Regions from separate parts of the Paenibacillus sp. FSL L8-0644 genome, predicted to be linked through region 3. Evidence: riboswitches for the same ligand, from Rfam matches in the RefSeq annotation. Region 3 holds a riboswitch; each other region holds the start of a gene.
The links. A riboswitch is a leader RNA that binds a small molecule or an ion and turns the genes downstream of it on or off. The one in region 3 is predicted to bind cobalamin.
Positions count from the first base shown of each region.

Region 1: another riboswitch for cobalamin. It lies ahead of metE (5-methyltetrahydropteroyltriglutamate--homocysteine S-methyltransferase); the one in region 3 lies ahead of NSS94_RS24275 (ABC transporter substrate-binding protein).
Region 2: another riboswitch for cobalamin. It lies ahead of cobJ (precorrin-3B C(17)-methyltransferase); the one in region 3 lies ahead of NSS94_RS24275 (ABC transporter substrate-binding protein).

Region 1 is NZ_JBBOYN010000001.1:5,152,030-5,155,308, reverse strand. It holds gene metE (5-methyltetrahydropteroyltriglutamate--homocysteine S-methyltransferase) at 1-1,736, opposite strand, end outside; cobalamin riboswitch at 1,898-2,093, opposite strand; gene nrdG (anaerobic ribonucleoside-triphosphate reductase activating protein) at 2,273-2,770, opposite strand; gene NSS94_RS23325 (anaerobic ribonucleoside triphosphate reductase) at 2,767-3,279, opposite strand, start outside.
Region 2 is NZ_JBBOYN010000001.1:5,123,326-5,126,604, reverse strand. It holds gene NSS94_RS23205 (uroporphyrinogen-III synthase) at 1-499, shown strand, start outside; gene NSS94_RS23200 (LOG family protein) at 703-1,257, shown strand; cobalamin riboswitch at 1,315-1,500, shown strand; gene cobJ (precorrin-3B C(17)-methyltransferase) at 1,812-3,279, shown strand, end outside.
Region 3 is NZ_JBBOYN010000001.1:5,360,060-5,363,338, forward strand. It holds gene nikB (nickel ABC transporter permease) at 1-160, opposite strand, end outside; gene NSS94_RS24275 (ABC transporter substrate-binding protein) at 176-1,756, opposite strand; cobalamin riboswitch at 1,971-2,168, opposite strand; gene NSS94_RS24280 (hypothetical protein) at 2,995-3,279, shown strand, end outside.

The DNA of each region.
Region 1 (3,279 bases), 210 kb from region 3:
CGTTCAAAAGACCAGTTCAAAATGGTCACAGGGCCTGTAAGCATTCCCTTAACAGGCTTGGAAGTTAACGATTGAGCGAATGCCGTTTCTTCCACAGTCATGGGCTGATCGAAGGAGACGTCTCCGTATATAATCGGCGGTTTGACACAGCGGGAGCCGTAGGACTGCACCCATCCGTTTTGTGTAAAAGCAAAGCCATTCAGCTTTTCGCCAAAAAATTCAACCATATCGGTCCGCTCAAATTCCCCGTGTACAAGCACGTCAATGCCAATGTCCTCCTGAATATCAATCCATTCCTTGATTTGCTGTTGGATGAACGTCCGGTATTGCTCGGCAGACCATTGTCCTTTGCGATAGTGCAGGCGGGCCTTGCGGATCTCGGCGGTTTGCGGGAAGCTACCAATGGTCGTCGTAGGCAGTGGAGGCAACTTCAGCTTATTTTGCTGAATCTCACGACGCTCGGCGAAAGGAACGCTGCGTGTTAGAGGCTCCTTTGCCAGCAAGTCAGCCAGATCGGCAGCTGTCTGTACACGTGCCGCTGAGCTGTTGAAACGGGCTACCGCATCCGCACTTTGTCCAAGCTTGGTGAGTGCGGATGGATCGTGTTTGCCAAGTGCAGCCGTCAGGACGGCGATTTCCTCAAGCTTTTCATCGGCAAAGGCCAGCGCTTGCACCAGTTCTCGATCCAGCTTGTGCTCTGCTTCCAGACTGACTGGCACATGCAGCAGACTGCATGATGGCTGTACGATAAGCTGCTCGGCAGTGGTCTGTTCTGCTAACTGACCCAGCAGGGTAGCCACAGCGTTAAGGTCGCTGCGCCATATATTGCGCCCGTCAATGACCCCAGCGCCCAGCGTTTTTCCTTTAGGGAAACCATGCTGCAATATATGCTGGAGATTTTCGCCATCATCATACACAAAATCAAGACCCAGTCCCTGTACCGGAAGTGCGGACAGACGCTCATAATGGTCCAGGCTGCCAAAGTAAGTTTGCAGCATTATATTTAAAGAGGGCGCAGCTTGGGCCAAAGCTTCATAGACTTCCTGAATAATGTCCAGATCCTCTACTGGGAATGAGGTGGTCAGGACAGGTTCATCGATTTGGACCCACTGAACACCTTCTGCTGCTAGTTCAGACAGGACACGGGTGTATAAAGGCAGGAAGGTTCTTATAATAGAAGCAAGCTCCTTGCGATCATAGCCTTTGGAAAGGGTAACGAATGAATAGGGGCCGATGAGGACCGGTTTCCCATCAATGCCTAGCTCTTGTTTTGCTTCACGATAAGCCTGTAAAGGTTTATTTTCAGTGAACACCGGGACTGCGTTTGCCAATTCAGGAACGATGTAGTGATAATTGGTATTCATCCATTTGGTCATTTCACTGGCGGTTGCTCCCTTTTGACCACGAGCGATCCCGAAATACACGGACAGAGGAATCGGACCTGCAGGACGATGGTTGAACCGTTCGGGTACTAGACCAAACATCACAGATGTATCCAGCATGTGATCATAATAGGAGAAGTCTCCGACAGGAATGCGATCAATCCCCTTGTCACGCTGCTTGCTCAGATGCTCCAACCGTAATCTTTTCATCTCCGTTTGCAGTTCGCTTTCGCTAATACTGCCGTTCCAGAAGCGTTCCAGTGCTTTCTTCCATTCCCGGTTTTCGCCGATACGCGGATATCCCAGATTACTGCTAATTAAGCCGGATAATTCAGGCCATTCAATGACGGACATGTACTTTTCCTCCTAGTGGGTGGCTGTTTTATTTTTACGTACCAAAAAAGGCATTCTTCCCCCTAGAGTTAAAAATAAGTAGGGGAAAGAATGCCTCCGTGATTAAAAAATCAAAAATACGGCGACTGCTCTTAACACCTCCCTATCTTCCGTAGGTACTTGCGATGTTGTTAAAATAGGCAGGTCTCCTGACTTACGGATCATGACTCTCAGCATCCCTTCCCGGTCTGTGGACCAGTGGTTGTATGAACAGCTGAAAGTTCCCCGTTTACAGTGGCGGGACCGTGCCGGATTTGCACCGGCTTCCCTTTTAAGCCTGATCTGAATAGAACAGACACCTATCTCCAAGCTATGCGGTTAAGGTATGACGAATAATTATGCACTCGTATACTTGTTCACCATCATAAGTGAAACTTGCAGGATGCGCAATAGAAACTGCAATGGAATCTGTTAGGGATATGCCAAAAAAGACAAGCCTCATCCATGATGGAGACTTGTCCTAGATTAGATATAGCATATGCCGAGTAAGCTTCGCTTTAAGCCAATGAAACGGTGTAACCTGCCTGAATGCTGGCTTTTACATCTACCAGACGCTGGTTGCGGCTGCCTCGGAAGGGAAGGGTCAGGTCCTTTTGCTGTTCTACAAAGCGACCATCCACAATCACATCGCACAAAAGTGCTAGCTCCTGTCGCTCCTGATCTGTGAGTAGATCTTCATAGACAAAGCCAGTGTAAGCCCACACGGTTCGGTCGGGACAGGCCGCACGGAAGTCGCGCACAAATTGCGAGCATTCTGCTGCTGAGAAAAACGGGTCTCCCCCGCAGAGAGTCAGTCCGTCCAACAACGGATTATCCATGATGTCACGAATGACCTCCTGTTGTCGTTGGGGGGTGAATGGCTCACCTGCATGGAAGCTCCACGACGCTGGATTAAAGCATCCGGGACAGGCATGACGGCAACCGCTAATGAACACGACGGTGCGCAGGCCGTATCCTTCGTTCAGAGATTCCGGAATGTAGCCACACAAATTCACTTATGTTTCACCCGATCTCGAACTTCTGCTTGTTTTGCAGCATTAAAGCGAACGGTATAATCCCCTGTCAGATATCCGGTTACCCGACGTAAGCGCTGAAAGTGTGTGTGCTCCTCATCTGTGCCACATTGGGGGCAGCTTGTCCCGATAATCCCTTCATAACCGCATTCTGTACAACGATCCACCGGGTGGTTGATGGAGAAGTAGCCGATGTTCTGATGTAGCGCGTACTGAACAATTTTAAGAAACGCATCCGGGTTATTCCGCGCATTACCGTCCAGCTCAATGTATGATATCGCACCAGCGTTGCATAGGTTATGGAACGGAGCTTCCAAGCTGATTTTGCGAGCAGCCGGGAGCGTGTAATACACGGGAATATGAAAAGAATTCGTGTAATATTCTCGATCATTTACCTCAGGAATAATCCCGAAATCACGTTGATCCAGCAAGGTGAACTTGCCCGACAGACCTTCGGCAGGCGTAGCGAACAATGTAATATTCAAATTGTG
Region 2 (3,279 bases), 240 kb from region 3:
CGAGGACGGAAGTTTGATCGGATTGACAGGAGCTTTCGCCCCATACGATCTGAAGGGGAAGGAAGTGCTGTTGCAACTGCATGGCGATCCAGCCCCACGGTTGGTAAAATGGCTGGACGAGCAGGGGGCAGTGACCCGCCAGGTACTTCCTTATAAGCATATCCCACCTGAGGAAGCAAAATTGCAGGCGTTACTGGAGGATGTTATCCATCGTAATGTTGATGCCGTTACATTCACGAGTGGTCCGCAAATTCGATTTTTGGCCCAATATGCCAGAGAGCAAAATCGAATCGAGGATTTACTGGAAGCTTTTCGTGAGGATGTGATTGCTGTATCCGTAGGGAAGGTGACTGCACAGTCCATTGTGGAAGAAGGGATTGATCGAGTCGTGTTTCCAACCGAAGAGCGCATGGGCGCGATGATGGTGGAGCTGGGCAAATATTTTGAACATAACGATTCGGTGCATGGCTGTGGTCTGAAGATCGTGAATGGTCATTGAAATGAGATCAAAATTATAAATGCAGTATGCTAAAAAAATGAACTTATATTTCGGGATACAGAGTAAAATAAAGATAAGGGCCTCCGAGGTCTTTATCTTTTTTTGTTGGACATGCATCGACAAAGATTTTTGTTATAGCGAAAATGTTTATCTAATATAATGAATAAGTTTCGATGCTACTTAGGACAGGAGCTGAGACGTTAATGAATTCTATTTGCGTATTTGCCGGGTCCAGACCTGGACATTTATCGGTATATGTTGAGGCAGCAGGCAAACTGGGAGAAGCCATGGCTCGCCATCATATCCGTCTGATCTATGGCGGCTCTAGCAGGGGGCTAATGGGAGAGGTGGCGGATGGAATGCTGGCGGGTAACGGTCAGGTCACTGGTATTATGCCCACCCTATTATTTGATGCAGAGATCATTCATCGGGGAGTTACCGAATTTATTGAGGTAGCAAGCATGCATGAGCGTAAAGCGGCAATGAGCGAGATGGCCGATGCGTTTATCGCCCTTCCGGGTGGCTTGGGAACCTTCGAGGAGCTGTTCGAGGTATTGTGCTGGGCGCAAATTGGCATTCATCGCAAGCCCATTGGGCTGCTGAATGTGAATGGATATTTTGACCCGTTAGTAGAAATGGTGCGTCATAGCGTGCAAGAAGGGTTTACCGGGGCTGAGCACCCAGCGTTATTAAGTATCTCTGCGGACCCGGACGAATTGCTACATATGTTAAAAAATAAAGCAGAGAACTTGAAATAAAGCGTTTTTCGTGCTTGCACAACTGATTGAGGCAAGGTTATGATAAGACCCATAATCAAATAGCGGACAGACAAGGTGCCTTTGCGGTTGAGCAAAGGGTAACAGGGAATCGGGTGCAAATCCCGAGCGGTCCCGCCACTGTAAGGAAGAGGATTTTTTTTAATGGTCACTCGTGAAAAACGGGGAAGACGAAAGAATCTGTTGATGCCAAGCCAGGAGACCTACCTTGATCTGTATGCACCGTTAACCTTCGCGGAGAGGATGGGTGTACGAAATCAGGAAATCAGGCACACGTTGCTTTTTCCATGTTGGCTAGAGGTTTGCGTGGATATGAACGTGCAGCAGCGTTTGAAGCGTAAACAGACAGATGGAAAACAACGGCAGGCTGGAGGAAGACAAATCGTGTCTTCTTACGCTGTTTGTTCGTCTGATGAGAGATACGTACATAGAAGCCCCATCCGGGTAGGATGGGGCTTTTTTGAGTTACAGGATGTCCAAAAATCATTGGAATAGATAGCATAGCTGCCCTGAAAAGGATGAATAGGAGGAGCCCGATGAGCCCATTAGGAAAATTGTTGGTGATTGGATTTGGACCAGGAGATATGGAACATATCACAAAACGGGCGCTGGATGCGCTGGCCGAAAGTGAGGTCATTATCGGCTACAATACCTATGTTGATTTGATCCGTCCGTTGTTGAACGGACAGGAGATTGTACGTACAGGGATGACAGAGGAAGTGAGCCGTGCGCAGGAGGCGGTTCGCCAAGCAGAGATGGGCAAGAAGGTAGCCGTCATTTCCAGTGGAGATGCAGGAGTCTATGGCATGGCAGGGCTGGTGTACGAAGTGCTGATGCAAAAAGGCTGGCGACGCGAGGACGGGGTTGAGGTAGAAGTCGTACCGGGGATCTCGGCAATTCAGTCCTGTGCTTCGTTGCTGGGGGCGCCGGTTATGCATGATGCTTGCACGATCAGTCTGAGTGATCATCTGACCCCGTGGGAAACGATTGTGAAGCGTGTAGAAGCTGCGGCTTCAGCTGATTTTGTGATTGCATTATACAACCCGCGCAGTGGTCGGCGTACGCGCCAGATTGTGGAGACGCAGTCCATTTTGCTGCGTTACCGCGATCCGCAAACTCCGGTCGGGTTGGTGAAAAGTGCTTATCGTGAGCGTCAGCAAGTTATTGTAACGACGCTGGAAGATATGCTGAACCATGACATCGGGATGCTGACGACTGTAATCATCGGCAATTCCTCGACGACGGTGTATGACGGTTTGATCGTGACTCCGCGCGGATATCAGCGCAAATACACGTTGGATGCGACCGAGCAGGCGCTCAAGCCGCATCAGCGTCTCCGCACGGAAGCGGAGCCGTGGTCGCTGGGAGCGCAAGAGGGTACACCGCAGGCAGGAGCAGCCCCGACTACGCCCGCTGGACCCTCCGCGAGCGGCGCTGCGGTTGCGACGCAGGCACGCCCGCAAGCGATGGCTGCCGTGCAGGCAACAACTGCTGTGCAAACCGGCACGGCCCCGGCATCGCTGGCGGCAGAGGCGCTAAGCCGCCTCGCTGTCGGCGGCAAGCTGCCTGGCGAAGCCAACGCTCGCTGGAGCGGGCAAGCGCCTACCGCCAAGAGCACCGCCGGAACGTCGGCGGTGGCCGGAGCAGGGGCCGCGGCCGGGATGGCGACAGGCGGCTTTGGCAAGCCTGCGCTGTTTGAGGTGGGTGTTTCCCCGGGTGTGGGAAACAAGAAGTTCACCGCTCGCCAGATGGCGCTGCTCGCCGAGGTAGCGGGTGATGACGGCGAGCTGGAATACACGCCGGATCATCAGATCGTGCTGCGCGTGCCGTGTGCAGACCCCGAGGAACTGGTCGGGCGGCTGCGGGATGAACGATTCATTGTCATGCCGATTGGCGATGTGTTTAAGGTGAAGGCGTGCGACTTCTGCAATATGGAGAAGGATGACTCGGTGCCTGTGGCTGAGCATTTACAGGTTGTACTTGGCGGATTACAGGCACCCAAGG
Region 3 (3,279 bases):
GCGTCGTCAAGGCTTCCTCAGAGGCAGGGATATTATGCGCGGTGAGCAAAATGGTAGCAGGGTCTCCAGGGGCCAGCCGCATCAGTACAAAAGTCAGCGTGGATACCACGAATACAATGATAAGCAGCTGCGCCACACGTTCCAGTATAAAACGAATCATAGGATACGCAGCTCGTTATTCCGCAATATCGGATTGCGTCGTAATGTAGTAATACTCGATCGGATGGGGTGTAAAACCCTCCACCCCTTTTTTCACGCCAAACACATTATCAGGATGCACAATGAACGACTGTGGCAAATCCGTATTGATGATATCCAGCGCTTGTAGTGTCATGGCATTACGCTGCGCTGTATCCTTCGCCAGCTTCAGGCTGTTCAGAATACTCTCTAGCGGTTTGGAACTATAACGGCTTACATTGGCTTCGCTTTTCAAAGAATAAAACATGTCCATAAAATATTGCGGCTCTCCTGTATGAGCAGTAAGCATACTGTACATAGCAAAATCCCAATCGTTTTTGGTCAACGCCTCGTCGATATTTTCCACCTTGCGAATCTTGACCTGGATTCCCTCTTTCAGCAATTGGCTTTGGATGACCTCAGCCATAACAGAGAGCTCCGGACGCTGAGGGAAAGTCAGCAGCGTAACCTCGAACGGCTTGCCTTGCTTAGTCCATGTCCCTTGGGCGTCCTTCTGCCAGCCATCCTTCGTCAAAAGTTGCTCTGCCGTTCCGTCCAGCGCTTTACGCTCAACTTTACCGAAGGGAAGAATGCTCGGGAACGGGCTGCTTGCCTCCGTACCGAAGTCCCTCATGACGGCGCTCACAATCGATGCGCGTGGAATCAGGCTGTCCACCACCTTACGGTTCGCCACATCCTTGAATACTGGCGATTCCATATTGTACACGATCATATGGGTGCGCAAGGACGGAGCTGACAGCACTTGCAGCTTGCCGTTCTTTTTCAGTACCTCTGCGTTATCAACCGGAATATCCGTCGCTACGTCCACCTCACCGGATTGCAGTGCCATCAGGCGCGAATTCCCGTCCGTAATGAACTTCATCGTCGCTTCAGCCAATCGTGCCTTCTCGCCCCAGTATCCGTCATAACGCTCTACGACCAACGATTGGTCCTTGTTGAACGCTTTGACTTTAAAGGCGCCTGTCATCGCTGGGTGACTCTGTTCATCTTTCATCGATGCCACATCCAGTACAATCGTCGATGGATCAGCTAGATTAGACACCAACGCCGCATTCGGCTGGTTTGTCGTGATCTTCAAGGCCAGCGGGCCGCTTACATCAATGGACTTCACATTCAGTAAATCCTTCGCCAGATGGCTTTTCTCAATAGAGCGTAACAAAGACGCTTTTACACTTGCTGCATCCATACTTTTTCCATTATGAAAAGTGACTTTATCCTGCAAGCTGAACGTCCAAACTGTAGGGCTGTCCTGCTTCCACTCCTTTGCCAACCAAGCCATAGGTTCCAGCTTTTCATTCAAACGTACCAGCGTCTCGCCTGCACCGGATCGCATTACATCCCAGCTATTATCTCCGTGCGGGTCAACGCCTGACGGTTTCCACGTATACGCCATTACTAGCTTTTTATCTGTCGCTGTTTGTTGTGCTGACGCGTTCTCCCCCTTGCCGGAGCTATCCGCCGTCTTATTGCTGGCACATCCCGAAAGAGCCATAACTGCTAGCAGCAGCATCACCCCTGTACATACGAACCATGAACGCCTACTACGATTGCTAATCATTTCATGAGTCCCCCTCTATCTTGTAAAAACATATAAACCTAACGTAAAACGCCAAAAAAAGCATTCCGGACCACTTGATTAGCAGTCAGAAATGCCTTCAATATAAAATGCCAAAACTCACCTCGAAGCCAACTCTAATAATATAGAAGGGATCGGTTTCAGACATTCCGTATGCAGCACGCCTAACCACCTCCCCAGCAATCCCGTGGGTCTGACAGTGATGTCAAAACAGGCAGGTCTCCTGACTCCAGGCGTATCTTTCAGGCCTTCCCGGTTCTTCACAATTCCAGTGGCTGTTCTGAAAGCTCCAGCAGTATCCTGCTGATGCCTGTATACAGTGGCGGGCCCGTGTCGGAATCAACCGAACTTCCCTTTTAAGTGAACATGCTCAACAACTATGTACATCGTCTCTACGAAACCCCATACATAGAGTTGTCCGGCTCACACCTGTTTTCTTCCTTTATTTCTTTTCATTACGATCTTATTTTGTTGTCACAGGCTTGTCAATAAAGGCTGCACAATAATTTAAATTTGAACGATAAGGTAGAAACAAGACCTAACCTCCAATTGCGTGTACGCAATTGAAGTGTTAAAATTAGGTATAGAGTAAACCACCGTGTCCGTATACTAAAAAGAGTCTTCGCCGCGCCAACGGCAAAGACTCTTAGGACTTGAAAGGCTGTGGATCACCCACGGCGCGCTGCATAACTAATGGTTAATGCAAACGAAACCCACCGTTAGGGGCCAACCTAATTACGCGGTGGGTTTTCGCTTGTTCCGAAATTTCCGACGTAGCCAGCGATAAAGTTTACGAATACTAAACACCAGGCTTAGTAACGTAACCATCCAACGCAACACATCGTAGCACGACACAAGGTTGACCATCGGCTTCACCCCCTTTCAGGAAGCTACACCGTGGTCCGAAAACATCCACCACTATTCAAAATCCATAAGGTAAATTATACCATGATATCACCCATCACTCTAGCAAATTGTTCTAGTAGATTAATAAGCTCCTAATGTTCATTTGGAGAACTCCTTTAGCTTCTTACTCCTACTGGACTATCAAATCTGCTGTTATAAAACTGTCATTAAATGTCGTATATGTCAGGATAATGAACTCTTGCTTATAAAAATATAGATAAATATATTCATATATTCCATTAAAAGGTTGATATAGTATGTGAGCTCATTTATGCTATCTATGGATTTACAAATTTTTCGAGGAGGCGCTTTGTATGAAAGTAAAGTATCTACCACAAGCTTTTCTAGCTGTAACGCTACTCATTTCTTGGGGAGTCGTCAGTCCAGCAATCTCTCATGCTGAGAAAGGGGAAAAAATCCCTGACCAAATGTTGGCGGGTACAATCATCCAATATGACGAGAACAATAACATGGTTGTATTGGAAAAAGGAACTCCTGTACCTGAACCACAAAAATCTCTAGCTGCTGTTGCTCCACTTACTGCTGAACAACAAATTGAGCTACAAAAAGAAGAGGCACTAATTAAGGAAATCAAAGAA